3 regions of the Pseudomonas sp. No.21 genome follow, and region 1 is predicted to be linked to each of the others. Evidence: predicted binding sites of a transcription regulator. Region 1 holds the regulator's gene; each other region holds the start of a gene.
What was found. The regulator sigma-54, encoded in region 1, starts transcription at its own class of promoters, with help from an activator protein. The targets are predictions, from matches to a motif close to ANTGGCATNNANNTTGCTNT.

Region 1 (7,713 bases):
CGAGCGCATCGTGCTGATCGACCAGGCCAAGGTGATCCAGGAAGGCAACACCTTCGAAGGCGAGAAGATCGTCTACGACACCCAGCGCCAGATCGTCAACGCAGGTCGCGCCACCGGCACCAATGTCGGCACCCCGCGCCCGCGCATCGACATGGTCATCCAGCCGAAGAAGAAAGAGCAGCAAGCGGGACAAGCACAGTAATGGCGACCCTCAAAGCCCAGCACCTGGCGAAGAGCTACAAGAGCCGCCAGGTGGTACGTGATGTCAGCCTGTCCATCGACAGCGGCCAGATCGTCGGCCTGCTCGGCCCCAACGGCGCCGGCAAGACCACCTGCTTCTACATGATCGTGGGCCTGGTGAAAGCCGACCAGGGCCGCGTGCTCATCGACCAGCAGGACGTTACCCACCAGCCCATGCACGGCCGCGCCCGCGCCGGCATCGGCTACCTGCCTCAGGAAGCCTCGATCTTCCGCAAGCTCAGCGTGGCCGACAACATCATGGCCATTCTCGAGACCCGCAAGGAGCTCGACCGCGCCGGCCGCCATCGCGAGCTGGAGAGCCTGCTGCAGGAATTCCACATCAGCCACATCCGCGACAGCATCGGCATGAGCCTGTCCGGTGGTGAACGCCGTCGCGTCGAGATCGCCCGCGCCCTGGCCACTGCCCCCAAGTTCATCCTGCTCGACGAACCCTTTGCCGGTGTCGACCCCATCTCCGTGGGCGACATCAAGCAGATCATCCACCACCTCAAGGCGAAGGGGATCGGCGTGCTGATCACCGACCACAACGTCCGCGAGACCCTGGACATCTGCGAAACCGCCTACATCGTGAATGACGGCCAACTCATCGCCGAAGGCAGTGCGGAAGAGATCCTGGCCAACCAGCTGGTCAAGGAAGTCTACCTGGGGCACGAATTCCGCCTCTGAAGGCCAGCCCTGCACGCAGAAGTTGCGAGCAGTAGAAAAATCATTCAAGGTCAGGCATATAATTTGCTTCCTGGTGGCGCCTCGGCGCCCTGTAGTGGATGGCGCATGCGCGCCGGCGAATAAGGTGCTAAGCCCCCTGCCATGAAACCATCGCTAGTCCTGAAGATGGGCCAGCAGCTGACGATGACCCCGCAGCTGCAACAGGCCATCCGCCTACTCCAACTGTCCACCCTGGATCTGCAGCAGGAAATCCAGGAGGCACTGGAGTCCAATCCCATGCTCGAACGCCAGGAGGAAGGAGAGGACTTCGACAACTCCGACCCCATGGCCGAAAGCGAGCAGCAGCCCAACTCCGCCAGCCAGGAATCCAGCTTCCAGGAATCCAGCGTTCCCACTTCCGAGAGCGAGAGCCTCGAAGACGGCGAGTGGCACGAGCGCATCCCCAGTGAGCTGCCCGTGGACACCGCCTGGGAAGACGTCTACCAGACCAGCGCCAGCAGCCTGCCCAGCTCCGATGATGACGAATGGGATTTCACCTCCCGCACCTCGGTCGGCGAGAGCCTGCAGAGCCACCTGCTGTGGCAGCTCAACCTGGCGCCCATGTCCGATACCGATCGCCTGATCGGCGTCACCCTCATCGACTGCATCAACAATGACGGCTACCTGGAGGAAACCCTCGAGGAAGTCGTGGAGGCCTTCGACCCCGAGCTCGAGGTCGAGCTCGACGAAGTCGAGGTTGTCCTGCGTCGTATCCAGCAGTTCGAGCCGGCGGGTGTCGGCGCTCGCGACCTGCGCGAATGCCTGCTCCTGCAGCTGCGCCAGTTGCCGGCCAAGACCCCATGGCTGAGCGAGGCCCAACGCCTGGCGGGCGACTATCTCGACCTGCTGGGCAGTCGCGACTACAGCCAGCTGATGCGCCGCATGAAGCTCAAGGAAGATGAGCTGCGCCAGGTGATCGAGCTGATCCAGGGTCTCAATCCGCGTCCCGGCTCGCAGATCGAAGCCAGCGAACCCGAGTACGTCGTGCCGGATGTCATCGTGCGCAAGCACAACGAGCGCTGGCTGGTGGAACTGAACCAGGAAGCCGTCCCTCGCCTGCGCGTGAACCCGCACTACGCCGGCTTCGTCCGCCGCGCCGACTCGAGCGCCGACAACACCTTCATGCGCAACCAGTTGCAGGAAGCACGCTGGTTCATCAAGAGCCTGCAAAGCCGCAACGAGACCCTGATGAAGGTGGCGACCCAGATCGTCGAGCACCAGCGCGGTTTCCTCGAATACGGCGACGAGGCGATGAAGCCCCTGGTGCTGCATGACATCGCCGAAGCGGTGGGCATGCACGAATCGACCATTTCGCGCGTCACGACCCAGAAATTCATGCACACCCCCCGTGGCATATACGAGCTGAAATACTTCTTCTCCAGCCACGTCAGCACCTCCGAAGGCGGTGAATGCTCGTCCACCGCCATCCGCGCGATCATCAAGAAACTGGTCGCGGCGGAAAATGCCAAAAAGCCGTTGAGCGACAGCAAGATCGCTGGTTTACTGGAAGCACAGGGTATCCAAGTGGCCCGCCGCACAGTCGCCAAGTACCGGGAATCCCTCGGGATAGCGCCTTCCAGCGAACGCAAGCGGCTGATGTGACGCGGATTGATCCACGCCAAAGTGTTCCGGTGGCAGGCCCGTTAGCCTGTCTCTTACACACGGGCAATAAGGAGAAAGCGGTATGCAAGTCAACATCAGTGGACATCAACTGGATGTGACCGACGCCCTGCGCGACTATGTCGTCGAGAAGTTCGACAGACTGGAGCGCCACTTCGACAAGATCACCAATGTGCAGGTGATCATGCAGGTGGAGAAACTGAAGCAGAAGATCGAAGCCACCCTGCACATCGCCGGTGGCGAGGTCGTGGCCAATGCGGAGCATGAAGACATGTACGCGGCCATCGACCTGCTTACGGACAAACTCGACCGCCAACTGATCAAACACAAGGAAAAGCAGCTGAACCGCCAGCAGGGCGCAACCGCCCGCTGACATTCCCCTTCCTATGATCCGACTTGAGCAAATCCTGACCCCCGGCCGTTCCCTCGTGAACGTGCCGGGCGGCAGCAAAAAACGTGTCCTGGAACAGATCGCCAACCTGGTTGCTCGCGAACTTCCCGACCTCGACTCGCAAGATATCTTCGAAAGCCTGATCGCCCGGGAGAAACTCGGCTCGACAGGTTTCGGCAACGGTATCGCCATCCCCCATTGCCGGCTTCCCGGCTGCGCCGCGCCCATCAGCGCCGTGCTGCGCCTGGAGGCCCCCGTCGACTTCGACGCCATCGACGGCGCCCCGGTGGACCTGCTGTTCGTACTGCTGGTCCCCGAAGCCGCTACCGACGAGCACCTGGAATTGCTCCGCCAGATCGCCAGCATGCTGGACCGCACCGAAGTGCGCGACCGCCTGCGCGTGGCGCAGAGCAGCGACAGCCTGTATCAGGTGGTAGTGGACGTCCAGAACGGACGCTAGGACCTTGCCATGCGCCTGATCATCGTCAGCGGCCGTTCAGGCTCAGGCAAGAGCACCGCCCTCGACGTCCTCGAGGACAACGGTTTCTACTGCATCGACAACCTGCCCGCCGGCCTCCTCCCCGAACTGGCCGAGCGCGCCCTGCTGCAGACCGAACTGCTGCATCCGCAGGTCGCCGTGTCCATCGACGCACGCAACCTGCCCAGCCAGCTCAAGCGCTTCCCCGAATTGCTCGAAGAAGCCCGCACCCGCCATATCCAATGCGACGTGCTGTACCTGGACGCGGATGACGAGACCCTGCTCAAGCGCTTCTCCGAAACCCGCCGGCGGCACCCGCTGACCAACGAGGACCGCTCCCTGGCCGAAGCCATCCTCGACGAGTCGAAGCTGCTCGCGCCCATTTCGGACCTGGCCGATCTGAAGATCGACACCACCCACCTCAACCTCTATCAGCTGCGCGACAGCATCAAGCTGCGCCTGCTGAACAAGCCCGAGCCGGGCACCGCCTTCCTCGTCGAGTCCTTTGGCTTCAAGCGTGGGATGCCGGTCGATGCCGACCTCGTGTTCGACGTGCGCTGCCTGCCCAACCCCTACTGGAAGCCAGAGCTGCGCGACCACTCCGGCCAGGATGCCATCGTCGCCGAATACCTGGCCGCACAGCCGGATGTCGAGGAGATGTACCAGGACATCCTCGGCTACCTGAACAAATGGTTGCCGCGCTTCGCCGCCAGCAACCGCGCCTATGTCACCGTCGCCATCGGCTGCACCGGCGGCCACCACCGCTCCGTGTACCTGGCCGAACGCCTCGGGCAGGCACTCAAACCCAACCTGAAGAACGTCCAGGTTCGCCACCGCGACCTCAGTTAAAGGATCCCCGCCGCGATGCCAGCCTGCGAAATCACCATCATCAACAAACTGGGGCTGCATGCCCGCGCCGCCGCCAAGTTCGTCGGCGTCGCCGGTCGCTACCCCTGCCAGATCCGCGTCGGTCGCACCCCGGAAAGCCTGGTGGACGGCAAGAGCATCATGGCCGTGATGATGCTCGCCGCAGGCAAGGGCACCTCCATCCACCTGCACACCGAAGGCGAGCAGGACGACGATGCGCTCAACGCGCTGATCGAACTGATCAACAATCGCTTCGACGAAGGCGAGTGAAGACAGTCCTCGACCCAGCGGCGCCAAGTGCGCCAGGTGCGCAGAGCACGCTGACACACCGCCGCGCGACACCTCCCCGCGTCGCCGCGTGAAGCATCGGCCGATCAGGCCAGCGCCGTATCCAGCACCATCATCAGACAGAAGCCCGCCGCCAGCCCCAGGCTCGCTGCGGTCTCATGCCCCTTGCGGTGGCACTCCGGAATGATTTCATGGGTCACCGCGAACAGCATCGCTCCCGCCGCCAAGGCCAGCCCCCAGGGCAACAGCAGCACCGACACCTGCACCAGCCAGGCGCAAAGCAACGCGAACAGCGGCTCGACCAACCCGGACGCCGCACCGATCAGCATCGCCCTGCCCCGTGACATACCCGCCCCCGCCAATACCAGGGAAATGATCAGCCCCTCCGGCAGGTCCTGCAGCGCGATGCCCAATGCCAGGCCGTCCGCACCCGCCAGCCCGGCACCCGCGGCCACCCCCACGGCCATGCCCTCCGGGATGTTGTGCAGGACGATGGCGATGACGAACAACAGGATGCGCGGCGCCAGGACTAGGCGATCGGTTCGCGTGTCGACCTCCAGCTGCCGCTCCGGCAACAGCCTGCCAAGGCCGAACAGTGCGCTGGCCCCCAGCAACAGGCCGAGGCTCATCAGGAAGCCTGCCGACCAGCGGGAGAAACCCAGCTGCCCGGCAGACTCGAGGCCGGGGATCAGCAACGAGAACACCGTCGCCGCCAGCATCACACCGGCCCCGAAACCCAGCAGGGTGTCGGAGGTGCGCGCCGAGATGCCGCGCATGAACAGCACCGGCAAGGTCCCGACAGCGGTGCCCAACGCACACAGCGAGCCCGACTTCAGGGCATGCCAGAGATGGGGTTCCAGCGCACGCTCGGCAGCCAGCACCGCCTGCCAGGACAGCAGCACGCAACCGGCGAGCATCACACACAGCCCCAGGACCTGGCGCAGGGAAAGCCCGCTCGGCAGCAGGGGCAGCATGGCGCCCCGGCTGGGCGGGTGCAGGCGCCCTTCGGCGCCCAGGCCGTGCAGGTCGGGTTCGGGCATCAGGCCATCGCCTCACGGTATCGACGATCGACTTCGGCCCAGTCGATGACGTTGTAGAACGCACCGATGTATTCGGGGCGCCGGTTCTGGTAGCGCAGGTAATAGGCGTGCTCCCAGACGTCCAGCCCGAGGATCGGTACGTGCCCGTTCATCAGCGGGCTGTCCTGGTTGCCACTGCTTTCCACCACCAGGCGCTTGCCCGGTGCCACGCTGAGCCAGGCCCAGCCGCTGCCGAAACGCGTCAGCGCCGCCTTGGTGAAGGCCTCCTTGAAGGCAACGAAGCCGCCCAGCTCGGCCTCGATGGCCGCCCGTACCGTACCCTGGGGCTCGCCGCCGCCACTGGGCGACATCACGGTCCAGAACAACGAATGATTGGCATGGCCGCCACCGTTGTTGATCACCGCACCACGCAGCGGCTCGGGCACTTCGGCCAGGCGACGCAGCAGCGACTCCACGGGCAGCTGACCGAGGGGATTGCCCTCCAGCGCAGCGTTGAGGTTGTTGATGTAGGCCTGATGGTGCTTGCTGTGATGGATCTCCATGGTCTGTGCATCGATGTGCGGCTCCAGGGCGTCGTAGGCGTAGGGCAGCGTGGGCAGGCTGTAGGTCATGTCGGGTCCTTGTTCAGTGGTAGTAGCGGCTGCGGGCAAGGTGCGGCGTCGCCTGCGAGGAGTGCCCAGGGGCGATGCCGAGCAGGCGATCGGTGCGGGGATAGGCGCCGTGCTCCTGGATGAACTGCAACAGGCTGCTGTAGGTGCAGCGGCTATGGCGCAGGGCAACGTCGCGCAGCGCCTCGGGCAGGCTGGTGTCACGCAGCACCTGCAGCAGGCGCTCGTGGCAGGTGCAGAGGTTCTCGGCAGTCTCCTCCGGTTGGCCGAGCATCAGGTGCAGGTCGGCCAGGTTGTGGTGCGAGACCACGAACGCGGCCACCGCCTGGTCCGGGTCAGACCAGCGCTCGAGGAGCATCTGCGCCTGGGCCAGGGCCTGCAGGTAGCGCTCGCGCGCCTCGATCCAGTCTCCGGCGCGGAAGCAGTGGTTGCCTGCCTCGATGGTTCGTTTCCAGTACTCCATCGGCCACCTCCGGGTGGGCGAAGGGCGCCGCCTGGGCGGCACCCGGGTCGCGGCTAGAGGCCGCCCTCGGTGAGCTTCTCCGGGTCGAGCAGCTTTTCCAGCTCGGCGCGGCCGAGCTCGGTGTTCTCCTCGGCCACGTCGATCACCGCCCTGCCCTCCCGGTACGCCTGCTTGGCGATCTCGGCGGCCTTGAGGTAGCCGATGATCGGGTTCAGCGCAGTGACCAGGATGGGGTTGCGCGACAGCGCTTCGTTCAGCTTCGGCTGATTGACGCGGAAGCTCGCCACCGCGCGGTCGGCCAGCAACTGGCTGCTGCTCGAGAGCAGCTGGATGCTGTTCAGCAGGTTGTGGGCGATGACCGGCAACATCACGTTCAGCTCGAAGTTGCCCGACTGCCCGGCGACCGTGATCGCCGCGTCATTGCCGATCACCTGGGCGGCGACCATGGCCGTGGCTTCGGGGATCACCGGGTTGACCTTGCCCGGCATGATCGAGGAGCCCGGCTGCAACGCCTCCAGTTCGATCTCGGCCAGGCCGGCCAGCGGACCTGAGTTCATCCAGCGCAGGTCGTTGGCGATCTTCATCAGTGTCACCGCCACCGTCTTCAACTGGCCGGACAAGGCCACCGCGGTGTCCTGGGAGCCGATCAGGGCGAAGAAGTTGCTACCCGGGGTGAATTGCAGGCCGGTGAGCAGGTTGAGCTCGACGCAGAAACGCTCGGCGAAGCGCGGGTGCGCATTGATCCCTGTGCCGACGGCGGTACCGCCTTGCGCCAGCTGCTGCAGGCTCGGCATCAGCGCACGCAGGTGCTCGATGTTGCTCTGCACCTGCTGGGCCCAGCCGTCCAGTACCTGGCTCATGCGCACCGGCATGGCGTCCATCAGGTGGGTACGGCCTGTCTTCACATAGGGGCGAACTTCAAGGGACTTCTCGCAGAGCACCTTGAGCAGGTGCCCGAGGGCGGGCAACAGGCGCTCGCTCACCTCGATGGC
Region 2 (7,713 bases), on a different contig from region 1:
GTCAGCAGTTCCGGCGGCAGGTCGTCCACGTGGACTTCGCGACCCGAGGCCATCACGGTGATCCAGCGGCAGGTGTTCTCCAGCTGGCGCACGTTGCCCGGCCAGGGCAGGTTCTTCAGGTATTCCTCGGTCTCCGGCTTGAGCAGCTTGGGCTCCACGGCCAACTCCTGGGCCGCACGGGCGAGGAAGTGGCGGGCCAGCGCCGGGATGTCCTCGCGGCGGTCGGACATGCGCGGGATATGGATGCGGATGACGTTGAGGCGGTGGAACAGGTCTTCGCGGAACTTGCCGGCCTGCACCAGGTTTTCCAGGTTCTGGTGGGTGGCGGCGATGATGCGCACGTCCACCTTCACCGGGGTATGGCCGCCCACGCGGTAGAACTCGCCATCGGCCAGCACCCGCAGCAGGCGGGTCTGGGTGTCGGCGGGCATGTCGCCGATCTCGTCGAGGAACAGGGTGCCGCCGTCGGCCTGCTCGAAGCGGCCGCGACGCTGGTTGGCCGCGCCGGTGAAGGCGCCCTTCTCGTGGCCGAACAGCTCGGATTCCATCAGGTCCTTGGGGATCGCCGCCATGTTCAGGGCGATGAAGGGCGAGGCGGCGCGCGGGCTGTGGCGATGCAGCGCATGGGCCACCAGCTCCTTGCCGGTACCGGATTCACCGTTGATCAGCACGGTGATATTGGAGTGGCTGAGGCGGCCGATGGCGCGGAACACCTCCTGCATCGCCGGCGCCTCGCCGATGATCTCGGGGGTGCGCGGCTGGTTGGCCGGGGCTTCCAGGCTCTGCTGCTCCTGGGCGTGCTGGTTGGCGCGCTTGACCAGGGAGACCGCCTCGTCGACGTCGAAGGGCTTGGGCAGGTATTCGAAGGCGCCGCCCTGGTAGGACGCCACGGCGCTGTCCAGGTCCGAGTGGGCGGTCATGATGATCACCGGCAGGCGCGGGTGCAGTTCGCGGATGCGCGCCAGCAGGTCCAGGCCGCTGGCGCCGGGCATGCGGATGTCGGAGATGATCACGTCCGGCTGCTGGCGGGTCAGGCGGGTGAGCACGCTGTCGGCGCTTTCGAAACTCTGGGTGGTCATGCCTTCCTGTTGCAGGGCCTTTTCCAGGACCCAGCGGATGGAGCGGTCGTCGTCGACGATCCAGACAGTTTCACTACGAGTCATGAGGATGCGGCTCCTTGTTCCAGCGGCAGGAAGATCGAGAAGACGGTGTGGCCGGGATGGCTTTCGCACTCGATCAGCCCCTGGTGCTGGCTGATGATGTTCTGGGCGATGGCCAGCCCGAGCCCGGTACCGTCCGGGCGCCCGCTGACCATGGGGTAGAAGATGGTTTCCTGCAGTTCGGGCGGGATGCCCGGGCCGTTGTCGATGATCTCCACCTTGGTCACCAGGCGGTGCCGGGTGTGGCCGATGGTGAACTGGCGCAGGGTGCGCGAACGCAGGGTGATGCGCCCGAGGCGCAGGTCGTTGTTGGCGGAGATGGCCTGCATGGCGTTGCGCACGATATTGAGCACGGCCTGGATCATCTGTTCACGGTCGATGAGCACGTCCGGGATGCTCGGGTCATAGTCGCGCACCAGGGTGATGCCGCCCTGGCTCTCCGCTTCCACCAGGCTGCAGACACGCTCCAGCACTTCGTGGACGTTGGTCATCGCCAGCGATGGCAGCTTGTTGGAGCCGAGCATGCGGTCCACCAGGTTACGCAGGCGATCGGCCTCCTCGATGATGACGTTGGTGTAGTCCTTCAGGTGCTCTTCCGGCAGCTCGCGGGAAAGCAGCTGGGCGGCGCCACGGATACCGCCCAGGGGGTTCTTGATCTCATGGGCGAGGCCGCGCACCAGCAACTTGGTGGTTTCCTGCTTGGACAGCTGGGCCTCTTCCTTGGTGATACGCAACAGCCGGTCGCGCGGGTGCACTTCCAGCAGCAGCAGGGTAGCGCCCTTGTTGAGGATGGGCGTCACCGCGTAGTCCACCGTCAGGGTCTGCCCGGCGAGGGAGGTGAGCATGGCCTCGCGCTTGGTGAAGGGGTGCGCCTGTTCCACCGCCTGGCGCAGCGAGGTCAGGGCCTCGGGCGACTCGGTGAACAGCTCGCTGATGAACTGGCCGTGGCTGCGTTGGCCGCTGACGGCCAGGAGCATCTCGGCCGCGGGGTTCATGTACTCGAGCCGCAGGTCGGCGTTGAGCAGGATCACCGCAGTGGTCAGGTTGTCGAGCAGCAGTCGGTGCAGGGCGTCGTTGATGGTCATAGGTCGGGCATCTCGGCGATGGGCAGGAAAATGCAAGAAGCAAACCAAGCCCTGAAAAGACGCGCTGGAACAGGCCGCCAGCCGCTTGCGGCTGCTTTTCAGCGCAGTGCGGCCGCATGTGGGCGAACCAAAATGGGGAGAGTATAGAAATCGGTGCAGCCTGGCGCACCATTGCGGTGCGCCGCGCAATCAGAAGAACGGGAGGATGCCGATGATGCCCTTGTCCGGCTCCTTGGGCTTGTCCTTGAGCGGGCATTCGGGGCGGACACCGTAATCGGCCTTCTGGCAGGGGCGCGCCTGGCGCTTCTGCGCCAGGGTGATGCGCATGATGTGCACCGGCTGGTTCGGTGTGCGCTCCACCACCCGCTGCTTGTCGTCGATGATCTCCACCGCCAGCTGGTGCGTGCCGCGATCCAGGTTGGTCAGTGGGAACACCGGGCTGCGGCCGGGTTCACCCTGGGCCTTGCCGTCCAGCACCAGGCGGTAGTTGTGGCCGTCGCGCAGGCCGGGCTCGCTCATGGCGGTGACGATGAGGTTGCCCTCCATGTCGCGCACCGTGGCGTCCGGCTCGGGCACCAGGATGCGCAGCACCTGGTAGCCCAGCTCGCGGGGGATGGCGGCGGGCGGCAATACGGCCGGGGCCGCCGGCTGGGCGGTCATGCCGTTGGAGGGCGCCAGTTCGATGCGCTCGGCGTTGCCGGGCTTGGGCCGGTCGGTGAAGACGCGGTTACCTTCCTCGTCGATGTAGGTGTAGACCTGGGCCATCGCCGGCAGGCAGGCGAACAGCAGGCAGAACAGGATCGTGCGCATGGGTCAGGTGGCTGGCTTCGGAGTGGGTTTCGGAGGGGGTGGCGGGCGCAGCGCCGGGCTGCTGGTGTTGACCCGCTGCACGGTGAAGGTGACGGTTTCGCTCTGTTGCACGACCTGGTCGCCTGCGAGCACCTGGACCGCGAGGCTGTGCTCGCCACGGTCGGCGTTGATCACCTGCAGGCGCGGCACGTTGACCCTCTGGCCCTCGGGCTTGCCGTCCAGCAGCAGTTGCAGCCGGTGGCCGGTGCGCAGGCGCGGAACCAGGTGCACGCCGACGGAGAAGGTGCCGTTGTTGGCGCGCAGGGCTTCGTCGCTGGGGACGTCGGTCAGGCGCAGTTCCTGGTACGCCGCTTCGGCTGCCTGGTCCTTCGCGGCGGCGGCCGGGGCGGAGGGCTTCTGCGCTTCCACGGTGTTGGGGGTGGGCAGGGTGACCTCTTCGGTCCTGGTGCCATCCGGCGGCTGGTTGGTGAAGACGGTATTGCCGTTGGCGTCGGTGTACTTGTAGATCTGCGCCGTGGCGGGGAGCGTCAGCGACAGCAGCAGGCAGGCGAGCAGGAGGCGCATGGGCCGGTCTCCTCTGGATGATGCCGCTAAGCCTTGCACCCGCGCGCCAAGCTGGCAAGTTCGGCCTGATGCGGCTGTGCGGCGCAGCCGGAAAATCGCTCGGTTCGAGGGCGTTGTTGCACGCAATCCATGCCACAAAAAAAGAGGCCTCCCGAAGGAGGCCTCTCAGTCCGCGCCGCTTGCGCGGCACGTTGCCTATGCAGGCAGCTGGATCAGACGCTGTAGTACAGGTCGTATTCCAGCGGGTGCACGAAGGTGCGCACCTTGATTTCTTCTTCGCTCTTCAGCTCGATGTAGGCATCGATGAAGTCGTCGCTGAACACGCCGCCCTTGGTCAGGAACGCACGGCCCTTGTCCAGCTCTTCCAGCGCCTCTTTCAGGCTGCCGCAAACCTGCGGGATCTCTTTCGCCTCTTCCGGCGGCAGGTCGTACAGGTTCTTGTCGGCGGCATCGCCGGGGTGGATCTTGTTCTGGATGCCGTCCAGGCCGGCCATCAGCAGGGCGGCGAAGGCCAGGTAGGGGTTGGCAGCCGGGTCCGGGAAGCGCGCTTCGATGCGGCGGGCTTTCGGGCTGGATACGTACGGGATGCGGATCGAGGCGGAACGGTTGCGGGCGGAGTAGGCCAGCATGACCGGGGCTTCGAAGCCGGGAACCAGGCGCTTGTACGAGTTGGTCGACGGGTTGGTGAAACCGTTCAGGGCCTTGCCGTGCTTGATGATGCCGCCGATGAAGTACAGGGCGGTGTCGGACAGGCCGGCATAGCCTTCACCTGCGAAGGTGTTCTTGCCGTCTTTGGCGATCGACAGGTGCACGTGCATGCCCGAGCCGTTGTCGCCATACAGCGGCTTCGGCATGAAGGTGGCGGTCTTGCCATAGGCATCGGCCACGTTGTGCACGCAGTACTTCAGGGTCTGGACTTCGTCAGCCTTGGCGACCAGGGTGTTGAACTTCACGCCGATTTCGTTCTGGCCGGCAGTCGCCACTTCGTGGTGGTGAACTTCGATGACCAGGCCCATCTCTTCCATGGCGTTGCACATGGCGGTACGGATTTCGTGGTCGTGGTCGCACGGCGGAACCGGGAAGTAACCGCCCTTGACGGCCGGGCGGTGGCCCTTGTTGCCGCCTTCGACGTCCTGGTCGGTCATCCAGGAGCCTTGCTCGGAGTAGATCTTGAACATGGAGCCGGAGATGTCGGACTTGAACTTCACTTCGTCGAAGATGAAGAACTCGGGTTCCGGGCCGACGAAGACGGTGTCACCGATACCGGTGGTCTTCAGGTACTCCTCGGCGCGCTTGGCGATGGAGCGCGGGTCGCGGTCGTAGCCCTGCATGGTGCTCGGCTCGATGATGTCGCAGACCAGGATCAGGGTCGGCTCTTCGGTGAACGGATCGAGCACGGCGGTGCTGTCGACCGGCAGCAGGATCATGTCGGAGGCTTCGATGCCTTTCCAGCCGTGGATGGACGAGCCGTCGAACATCTTGCCGACTTCGAAGAACTCGTCGTCGAGTGCGTCGCGTGCCGGCATGGTCACGTGGTGCTGCTTGCCTTTGGTATCGGTGAAGCGCAGGTCTACCCACTTCACGTCATGGTCTTTGATCAGTTGAAGCGACTTCGACATGGTGTCCTCCAGGTGAATGGGGAGCTGGAAAAGTTTGAGCCCCCGATAAAAGGTGAAGCCGGGGCGGCATGGTCCGCCAGGGCAACCTGCCTCACAAGGGAGCAAATTGCGTGCCAGTGCCCTGGAATGGGCAAGAGCCCTAGAACACAGGCAGGCCGGGGGCTGAAGAATGATTGTGTACATTTTTGCGCACCAATTCCGTGCTCCGCACGTCGTGATTGCACCTGTTTGGTGCGCGATCAGGAGGTGTGATTGATTTTGGTCAAAGCTTGAACAATTTCCGCTATAATCCGCGCCCCTCTTTTTCCGTTGTCCCAGCAAGCGCTGTTTTCATGAAACTCATCATCAAGGTCTTCCCCGAAATCACCATCAAGAGCCGGCCGGTGCGCAAGCATTTCATCCGCCAGCTCGCGAAGAACATTCGCGTGGTGCTGCGTGATCTCGACCCGGAAGTCGAAGTGAGCGGCATCTGGGACAACCTGGAGCTGGTCACGACGCAAACCGATCCGAAGCTCCTCGCCGAGATGATCGAGCGCCTCACCTGCACCCCGGGCATCACCCACTTCCTCGAGGTCAACGAGTACCCGCTCGGCGACTTCGACGACGTGCTGGAAAAGTGCAAGCTGCACTACGCCGACCAGATCCCCGGGAAGATCTTCTCCGTGCGCTGCAAGCGCGCCGGCAAGCACACCTTCACCTCGATGGAGCTGGAGAGCCACGTGGGCAGCCGCCTGCGTCGCGAATGCAACGCCGCCGGCATCTCGCTGAAGAACCCGGAAGTGGAAGTGCGCATCGAGGTGCGCGACCAGCGCCTGTTCGTCATCCATCACCAGCACGACGGCCTCGGCGGCTACCCGCTGGGTTCGCTGGAGCAGACCCTGGTGCTCATGTCCGGCGGTTTCGATTCCACCGTCGCCGCCTACCAGATGATGCGTCGTGGCCTGATGGCGCACTTCTGCTTCTTCAACCTCGGTGGCCGCGCCCACGAGCTGGGCGTGATGGAAGTGGCCCACTACCTGTGGGAGAAGTTCGGCCGCTCCCAGCGCGTGCTGTTCATCAGCGTGCCGTTCGAGGAAGTGGTGGCCGAGATCCTCGGCAAGGTCGACAACAGCCAGATGGGCGTGATCCTCAAGCGCATGATGCTGCGGGTCTCCACGCGCATGGCCGAGCAGTTGCGCATCGAGGCGCTGGTCACGGGCGAGGCCATCTCCCAGGTGTCCAGCCAGACCCTGCCGAACCTCTCGGTGATCGACTCGGCCACCGACATGCTGGTGCTGCGCCCGCTGATCGCCAGCCACAAGCAGGACATCATCGACACCGCCACCCGCATCGGCACCGCCGAGTTCGCCAAGCACATGCCCGAGTACTGCGGCGTGATCTCGGTGAATCCGACCACCCGCGCCAAGCAGAGCCGCATCGAATACGAAGAGGCGCAGTTCGACATGGCCGTGCTGGAGCGTGCCTTCGAGCGTGCCCGCCTGATCCCCATCGACCGCGTGATCGAGGAACTGGGCCAGGACCTGAAGGTGGAAGAGGTCGGCGAGGCGCTGCCGGGCCAGATCGTCATCGACATCCGCCATCCGGATGCCCAGGAAGATGAACCGCTGGAGTTGCCCGGCATCGAAGTCCAGGCCCTGCCGTTCTACGCCATCAACAGCCGCTTCAAGGAACTGGACGAAAACCGCCAGTACCTCCTGTATTGCGATAAAGGCGTCATGAGCCGCCTGCATGCTCACCATCTGCTCAGCGAGGGGCATGCCAATGTGCGCGTTTATCGCCCGGCCTAAACAGCCCGGGCTGTATGGCGGCAGCATCCGCCACCGCCCCCCCGACCAGTGGGTGGGCTGAATCGAACGTTTTTCATACAGGCCGCCTAGACTCAGCGGCGAACCGAATCCTCTGATCGAGATACACAAGTGATCGAAAAACTACGCAACATCGCCATCATCGCCCACGTCGACCACGGCAAGACCACCCTCGTCGACAAGCTGCTGAAGCTCTCCGGCACCCTCGACCGCAAAGAAGCGGAATCCGAGCGCGTGATGGACTCCAACGACCAGGAGAAAGAGCGCGGCATCACCATCCTGGCGAAGAACACCGCCATCAAGTGGAACGGCTACAACATCAACATCGTCGACACCCCCGGCCACGCCGACTTCGGCGGTGAGGTCGAGCGCGTGATGTCGATGGTCGACTCCGTGCTGCTGGTGGTCGACGCCCAGGACGGCCCCATGCCGCAGACCCGCTTCGTGACCCAGAAGGCCTTCAAGGCCGGCCTGCGTCCGATCGTCGTGGTCAACAAGATCGACCGTCCGGGCGCGCGCCCTGACTGGGTCATCGACCAGATCTTCGACCTGTTCGACAACCTCGGCGCCACCGACGAGCAGCTCGACTTCCCGATCGTCTACGCCAGCGCCCTGAACGGCATCGCCGGTCTCGACCACGAGAAGATGGACGACAACATGGACGCGCTGT
Region 3 (7,713 bases), on a different contig from region 1:
ACCCTTGCCCCAGTGAAAACGTGTTTCACAAGCACCTCGCCGAGGCCTACCAGGGCAAGGCAGCGGAGGCCCTGCGGCACTTCGCCGTGGCCCTGGCCGAAACCGACCGCCTGGATGGGGCCCTGCACGAGCGAGCAGTGCGCACCTGGGCCGACAGCCTGTGCACGCTGCCGCCGCTGAATGAAGGGCACAGCCCGGCCGAGCAACGTCTGGACGCACTCAACGCGGAGCTCATCGAGCGCAACCTTGCCCAGTTGCCTGACACCAGCGGACTGTTCCGCCTGATCGGCAAACGCGGCACCTCCTCCCCGCACTGGTTGCTGGCCGGCGTACGCGAAGTGGCACGCCTCGGCCTGGAACCGGGCACCCTCAGGGTTCACTACGAAGACATCTGCGGCCGAGTGCTGATCGCCCTGCTCGACGTCGGCCAACTGGAAAAGGACGACGAGGCCGAACTGGCCAAGCAGCTCGCCGACTTCCCCCGCACCAGCCTGCTCACCGCCCTGCCGTTCAGCGGCGCCGCCAGCGAAGCCGTGCTGGACGCCCTCGGCTGGAGCGACCTGAAGCCGCTGCAGCGCCTCTACCTCGACCTGGCGCTGGCCGTCGACCACAGCGGGCGCCTGGTGGAAGACCTGCAGAGCAGCGACGACCCGGAGCTGGGCGTGGTGGACCGCGACGCCCTGCAAGCCGCCCTGGACCAGGCCGACGCCGGGCACCTGGCCGACTACCTCGCCGCCCTGGAAGGCACCCCCTGGGCCTTCCCCAACACCCGCCTGCTGCTGGATGCCTTCCGTGGCCTGGAGCGCAAGGCCCTGGAGAAGAAGCTGCAGCGCCACGCCCAGGCCGCCTTGCGCGCCTACGGCCTGTTGCCCATCAGCGGCGCGGACGAAACCCGCGAGCGCTACCTGGCCCTCAAGCGCTACCACCGCGAAGTCGAGCGCTACGGCGCCGAGCGCCAGGCCAACTCCCAGGCCGCCATCCAGGCCGGGCTGGAGAACCTCGCCCGCACCGCCGGCCACGGCGACGCCACGCGGCTGGAATGGGCGATGGAAGCGGAGATCGCCGAGCAGACGCCGGACCGCCTGCATCTGGACGGCTACGACCTGTGGCTGGAGTTGCAGGGGCTCAACCCGGTCATCGTCGCCGGCAAGGGCGGCAAGCGCCTGAAGTCCGTACCCGCCGCCCTGCGCAAGCACGAAGGCCTGGCCGAGCTGAAGACCCTGCAGGCCCGCATGAAGGACCAGATCCGCCGCTTCCGCCTGACCCTGGAAGCCATGATGGCGCGTGGCGAGGCCCTGGAGCTGACGCAGCTGCGCCAGCTGCTGCGCATGCCGGCGGCGCGCCTGCTGCTGGACCACCTGGTACTGCGCGACGGTGACGGCCAACTGGGCTGGCTGGACGGCGACGCCTTCACCCTCTGCTCCCTGGCGGGACCGGCGCGCCCCATCGAAGGCCCGCTGCTGATCGCCCACCCCCTGCACCTGTTCGAAGCCGGCGCGCTCTCCGCCTGGCAGCAGGCCCTGGTGGCCCAGCGCCGGGTGCAGCCGTTCAAGCAGGTGTTCCGCGAGCTGTACCTGTTGACCCCGGCCGAACGGGAGAACGGCCTGAAGTCCCTGCGCTTCGCCGGCCACGTGCTGCGCAGCGCCGTGGCCGCGCGCCTGCTGCGGGCCCGGGGCTGGACCACCCACGACGGCGAAGAGGTATTCCGCAACTGGGGCCAGGGCCTGTATGCCTTCGTCGACTTCCCCGATGCGCAGCGCTACCTGCCGCTGACCGAGAGCATCACCCTGCAGGCCATCGAATTCGTCCGCGACCGCGCGCCCCTGCCCCTGGAAGAGGTTCCGCCGCTGGTGTTCTCCGAGACCCTGCGCGACGCCGACCTGATCGTCTCCGTGGCCTTCACCGGCGAGACCGGCACCCACGCCGGCAGCGCCGAGGTCATCCAGCGCCGCGCCGAACTGGTGCAGGCGCTGGTGGGCAACCTGGGGCTGGCCAACGTGCGCTGCGAGGGCCACCACGCCCACATCACCGGCAGCCGCGCGCGCTACCGGCTGCACCTGGGCAGCGGCGTCATCCATATCGAGCCGGGCAACTACCTGTGCATCGTCCCGGCCGGCAAGCCGGCGGATGACCTCTACCTGCCCTTCGCCGACAGCGACGCGCGCACCAGCGAGATCATCAGCAAGCTGTTCCTGCTGCTGGATGACGGGGCGATCGACGACCCGAGCATCCTCGAACAGATCCGCCGCAGCGAGGTGCCGGCGTGAGGGATAGGCCCAACCCGTGGGAGCGAATTCATTCGCGATGAAGCCGGCACCCTGCCCGCCCCTTTCGCGGCTGAAGCCGCTCCCACAACCGGTGCCGTAGGTTGGCGCCGAGCGCAGCGAGGCCCAACGCAATCATGTTCGGCCTGGCGACGTTGGGCTTCGTACCTCAGCCCAACCTACGGTCCGTAAGGCGGGTGAAACCCGCGTGGTTTCGTGCATGGTCCTCGTCGGGTTGCACCCGACCTACAGGCGTCCAGAACTCCGTAGGGGCGAATTCATTCGCCCGCTCTTTCGCGCCGCCCGTGACCTCGACGTCAGACGTTGTATTCCGCCGGTGGCGCCGGCAGCTTCTCCAGCACCTCGTGCAGGCCGGCGGCCCATTGGCGGCGCACGCCTTCGTAGTATTCGTCGTCCTCGGTGACGCGGTAGCCGGCGGGAAGGATCAGGCTGTCGGTGTGGTAGACCAGCAGGTCCAGCGGCATGCCGACCGAGAGGTTACTGCGGATGGTGGAATCGAAGGAGACCAGCGCGCAACGCAGCGCCTCCTCCAGGCTGGTGTCATGCTTGAGGTTGCGATCGAGGATCGGCTTGCCGTACTTGCTCTCCCCCAGTTGCAGGAAGGGCGTGTCCTCGGTGGCCTGGATGAAGTTGCCCTGCGGGTAGATGCTGTAGAGCGCGGGCGGCTGGCCGGCGATCTGCCCGCCGACGAGGAAGGAGCAGGTCAGGTCGGTGTTGCCCGCCAGCGGCGCGCCGTCGCGGGCCACCACCTCGCGGATGGTTTCGGCCACCAGGGCGGTGGCGTCGTAGAGCGTGGGCACGCTGTCGAGGTTCACCAGGGTACTGCCCAGGCGCTGCTTGAGCAGGTTGACCACCGACTGCGAGGTGGCCAGGTTGCCCGCCGTCTGCAGCACGATCAGGCGTTCACCGGGCGTACCGAAGGTGAAGAGCTTGCGGAAGGTGGCGATGTGGTCGATGCCCGCGTTGGTGCGCGAATCGGAAACGAACACCAGGCCATCGGCAAGGTGCATGGCGACGCAGTAGGTCATGGTTCTCTCCCGTTTTTATGTGCCCCCCGCCTCCCCCGCGCCTTGCGCTTCGGCATCACCGGCCCGTGCCTGCCGGGATGGCAGGCGGGCAGTCGAATGACCGGTGATGCAGCGAGAAGTCCTGTGACGCGTGTTACTGCTGCTCCTGGACCATCAGCAGGGGCGGCACGTCGATGTCGACGCGCGCGTGCATCTGCTCGCCGCCGCCACGGCGCATGCCGCGCACCGGGCAGGCATCCAGGTAGTCCAGGCCGACGGCGAGCTTGAGGTGGCGCTCCGGCCGGGACAGGCGGTTGGTGACGTCGAAGCTGTACCAGGCATCGCCCAGCCAGGCTTCCGCCCAGGCGTGGCTGACCAGGTGGGCGTTGTTCTCCTTGTACAGGTAGCCGGAGACGAAGCGCGCCGGCACGCCGAGGGTGCGGGCGCAGGCGAGGAAGGCGTGGGTATGGTCCTGGCAGACCCCCGCGCGGCCGGCGAAGGCCTCGGCGGCGGTGCTGTCCACGGCGGTGACGCCGGTCCGGTAGTCGATGTGCTCGTGCAGCGCGTCCATCAGGGTGATCAGGCCGCTGCGCTCGGGCCGGGGCTTGCAGTGGGTGTGGGCGAAGGCACGCAACGCCTCGTCCGCCGTGGTCAGGCGGGTGGAGCGCAGGAACGGCAGCGCCGAAAGCTTGTCGTGCTCGGCCTCGCTGTGCTCGTCGATCTCCACCTGGCCACGGGCACCGATGACGATGGCCTCGTGGGGTTCATCCAGGGTCAAGACGTGGAGGATGTTGCCGTAGGGATCGATCTGCGCGCGTACCGGGCGCGGCAGGTCGAGCTGCCAGCTGAGGATGTGCTGGCGCTCGCTGTCGTGGGGCGTCAGGCGCAGGTACTGGATGCTCGCGCGAACCTGGTCGTCGTAGCGATAGGTGGTTTCGTGGCGGATGGACAGTTTCATACGGCCTCCAGATATGAGCTGTGGATCGCTCTGGCCAGTTGGCGAACCAGCAGGATGAAGTCGGTGAGCCAGCCGTGCAGGCCCTCACCGAGGATCTCGTCGATGCTCGTGTAGCGCAGGCGTGCGTCCAGCTCGGCGGCCAGGCGCTGGGCCGGCCGGCCGTTCTCGCCGGGCAGGCTGGAAAGGATCAGGTTGAGCTCCTCCATGCAGGCACGCAGGGAGCGCGGCACGTCGGGGCGCAGCAGCAAAAGTTCGGACACCTGGCGTGCGCCGGGCGAACCCCGGAACACCTCGGTGTAGGCCTCGAAGGACGACAGCGCGCGGAGCAAGGCGCTCCACTGGTAGTAGCCACGTGCGGACGTATCGCTGACCTCCTCCGCCTCCTCGCCGAGCATCTCGTAGCGTGCATCGAGCAGGCGCAGCGTATTGTCCGCCCGTTCTATGAAGGTTCCGAGACGGATGAAGCGGTAGGGGTCGTGACGCATGATGGTGCCGAAGGTGGCACCACGGAACAGGTGCGAGCGTTCCTTGACCCACTCGCAGAAGCGCTTGATCCCGTAGCGCCCCAGGCCCTCGCCGGCGATGCCGCGCATCTCCAGCCAGGTGGCGTTGATGTTCTCCCACATGTCGGCGGTGATGCGCCCGCGCACGGCGTGGGCGTTGGTGCGGGCGGCGCCCAGGCAGCTGTAGATGCTCGCCGGGTTCTCCGCGTCGAGGGCGAAGAAGTGCAGCATGCGCTCGGCGTGAAGCTGGCCGTGGCGGGTCAGGTAGGCGTCCAGGGTGCCGGTGATCAGCAGCGGCATGGCGAGTTCTTCCAGGCCATCGCCACGGCCGTCCTGGGGCATCAGCGACAGCGAGTAGCTCACATCGAGCATGCGCGCGAGGTTCTCGGCGCGCTCCAGGTAGCGCGACATCCAGTAGAGATCGGAGGCAGTACGGCTCAGCACGATCAGTCCTCCACGATCCAGGTGTCTTTGGTACCGCCGCCCTGCGACGAGTTCACCACCAGCGAGCCCTCGCGCAGCGCGACGCGCGTCAGGCCGCCCGGCACCAGGCGCGTTTCGCGGCCGGAGAGGACGAACGGGCGCAGGTCGATGTGGCGCGGGGCGATGCCCTTCTCGACGAAGGTCGGGCAGGTGGACAGGCTCAGCGTGGGCTGGGCGATGTAGGCCTCCGGGCGCGCCTTGAGGCGTTCGCGGAAGGCTTCGATCTCCGCCTTGGTGGCGGCCGGGCCGACCAGCATGCCGTAGCCGCCGGAGCCCTGGGTTTCCTTCACCACCAGCTCCGGCAGGTTGGCCAGTACATGGGACAGCTCCTCGGGCTTGCGGCACTGCCAGGTGGGCACGTTGGCGAGGATGGGTTCCTCGTCGAGGTAGAAGCGGATCATGTCGCCGACGTAGGGGTAGATCGACTTGTCGTCCGCCACCCCGGTGCCGATGGCGTTGGCCAGCACCACGTTGCCGGAACGGTACGCCGCCAGCAGGCCGGGCACGCCGAGCATGGAGTCCGGGTTGAAGGCCAGCGGGTCGAGGAAGGCGTCGTCGAGGCGACGGTAGATCACGTCCACCGGCTGCGGGCCGGAGGTGGTGCGCATGTAGACACGGTCGTCGCGGACGAACAGGTCGGCGCCTTCCACCAGCTCGACGCCCATCTCGCGGGCGAGGAAGGCGTGCTCGAAGTAGGCACTGTTGAAGCGCCCCGGGGTCAGCACCACGACGCTGGGGTTGTCCAGCGGGCTGGAGCTCTTGAGGGTCTCCAGCAACAGGTTCGGGTAGTGGTCGATGGGCGCCACGCGCTGCGCCGCGAACAGCTCGGGGAACAGGCGCATCATCATCTTGCGGTCTTCGAGCATGTAGCTGACGCCGCTGGGGGTGCGCAGGTTGTCCTCGAGCACGTAGTAGGTGCCGTCGCCGTCGCGCACCAGGTCCACGCCGGCGATGTGGGCATAGATGTCGCGATGCAGGTCCAGGCCCTGCATGGCGATCTGGTAGCCCTCGTTGGCCAGCACCTGCTCGGCCGGGATGATCCCCGCCTTGATGATGCGCTGGCCGTGGTAGAGGTCGGCGAGGAACATGTTCAGCGCCTTGACGCGCTGGATGCAGCCGCGTTCGACGACACGCCACTCGCTCATGGGGATGGATCGGGGAATGGTGTCGAAGGGGATCAGGCGCTCGGTGCCCTGTTCGTCCCCGTAGAGGGTGAAGGTGATGCCCGCCCGGTGGAACAGCAGGTCGGCTTCGCGCCGCCTCTGGGCAAGCAGCTCTTCGGGGGTATCGGCCAACCAGCGGGCGAATTCCCGGTAGTGCGGGCGGCATTCGCCACTCGCGTCGTACATCTCGTCAAAAAAGGTGCGGGCCATGCCGGACTCCTTGTCACCACCGACCATCTTGCAGTCGCAAGCCTCGTGCCAGCGACTCAACCCTTTACGTATCAATGAGTTGCACACGGACTCCAGCTCCGACGCACTGCGATGGTGCAGCTTCGGGAGCGGAACGGGTGCCACCGCCCCGTTTGGCGGCGATACGGATTAGGACGGGGAGCTGCGCGTACTTGTTCCCTAATTCTTCGCTCATCGCGAATGCGCCCACGCAAGCAGTCTAGGACAAGGCCGGCAGCCTGCCCGCGCCGTCGGTAACCTTGCTTGTCAGGCCACAGGCCGCGAACTACGCTGGCTTGAGCACCTCCCGCCTCACGGCCCGCTGCTCTGGCGGTCGCCGCCCAGGCTCCGCCGCATCCGCATCAGGAGTCGACCATGTCCTCGATCAGAAGCACCCTTTCGGCGTTCGCCTGCGCCAGCGCCCTGCTCAGCGGCGCGCTGCAGGCAGCAGAACCGCTCAGGCAGATCGGCGCGGGCGAAGGCGCGCTCGACATCGTCGCCTGGCCCGGCTACATCGAGCGCGGCGAGACCGACAAGGCCTACGACTGGGTCACCGCCTTCGAAAAGGACAGCGGCTGCAAGGTCAACGTGAAGACCGCCGCCACCTCCGACGAGATGGTCAGCCTGATGGCCAAGGGCGGCTACGACCTGGTCACAGCCTCGGGCGATGCCTCCCTGCGCCTGGTGGCGGGCAAGCGCGTGCAGCCGATCAACACCGCGCTGATCCCCAATTGGAAGAACGTCGACGAGCGGCTCAGGGACGCCCCCTGGCACACCGTGGCCGGGCAGCACTTCGGCACGCCCTACCAGTGGGGGCCGAACGTGCTGATGTACAACACCCAGGTCTTCCCCAAGCCGCCGACGAGCTGGAACGTGGTGTTCGAGGAGACCACCCTGCCCGACGGCAAGAGCAACAAGGGCCGGGTACAGGCCTACGACGGCCCCATCTACATTGCCGACGCCGCCCTCTACCTGCGCCGCACCCGGCCCGAGCTGGGCATCCGCGATCCCTATGAATTGAGCGAGGCGCAGTACGCCGCCGTCATCGCCCTGTTGCGCGGCCAGCAACCGCTGATCCACCGCTAC

Region 2: glnA (glutamate--ammonia ligase) is a predicted target of sigma-54. The motif match lies at 5,337-5,356, and genes of this name have one in related genera.
Region 3: ACYJSS_RS29895 (circularly permuted type 2 ATP-grasp protein) is a predicted target of sigma-54. The motif match lies at 6,643-6,662, and genes of this name have one in related genera.

Annotation. Positions count from the first base shown of each region.
Region 1 is NZ_BAAJNO010000006.1:282,953-290,665, forward strand. It holds gene lptA (lipopolysaccharide transport periplasmic protein LptA) at 1-202, shown strand, start outside; gene lptB (LPS export ABC transporter ATP-binding protein) at 202-927, shown strand; gene ACYJSS_RS14455 (RNA polymerase factor sigma-54) at 1,069-2,568, shown strand; gene hpf (ribosome hibernation-promoting factor, HPF/YfiA family) at 2,651-2,959, shown strand; gene ptsN (PTS IIA-like nitrogen regulatory protein PtsN) at 2,973-3,437, shown strand; gene rapZ (RNase adapter RapZ) at 3,447-4,304, shown strand; gene ACYJSS_RS14475 (HPr family phosphocarrier protein) at 4,320-4,592, shown strand; gene ACYJSS_RS14480 (ZIP family metal transporter) at 4,697-5,584, opposite strand; gene ACYJSS_RS14485 (superoxide dismutase) at 5,650-6,261, opposite strand; gene ACYJSS_RS14490 (tetratricopeptide repeat protein) at 6,275-6,721, opposite strand; gene fumC (class II fumarate hydratase FumC) at 6,775-7,713, opposite strand, start outside.
Region 2 is NZ_BAAJNO010000002.1:179,581-187,293, forward strand. It holds gene ntrC (nitrogen regulation protein NR(I)) at 1-1,163, opposite strand, end outside; gene glnL (nitrogen regulation protein NR(II)) at 1,160-2,245, opposite strand; gene ACYJSS_RS03605 (DUF4124 domain-containing protein) at 2,435-3,055, opposite strand; gene ACYJSS_RS03610 (DUF4124 domain-containing protein) at 3,059-3,619, opposite strand; gene glnA (glutamate--ammonia ligase) at 3,832-5,238, opposite strand; gene thiI (tRNA uracil 4-sulfurtransferase ThiI) at 5,571-7,025, shown strand; gene typA (translational GTPase TypA) at 7,155-7,713, shown strand, end outside.
Region 3 is NZ_BAAJNO010000026.1:793-8,505, reverse strand. It holds gene ACYJSS_RS29915 (DUF4132 domain-containing protein) at 1-2,267, shown strand, start outside; gene ACYJSS_RS29910 (proteasome-type protease) at 2,582-3,313, opposite strand; gene ACYJSS_RS29905 (transglutaminase family protein) at 3,447-4,250, opposite strand; gene ACYJSS_RS29900 (alpha-E domain-containing protein) at 4,247-5,197, opposite strand; gene ACYJSS_RS29895 (circularly permuted type 2 ATP-grasp protein) at 5,200-6,609, opposite strand; gene ydcS (putative ABC transporter substrate-binding protein YdcS) at 7,003-7,713, shown strand, end outside.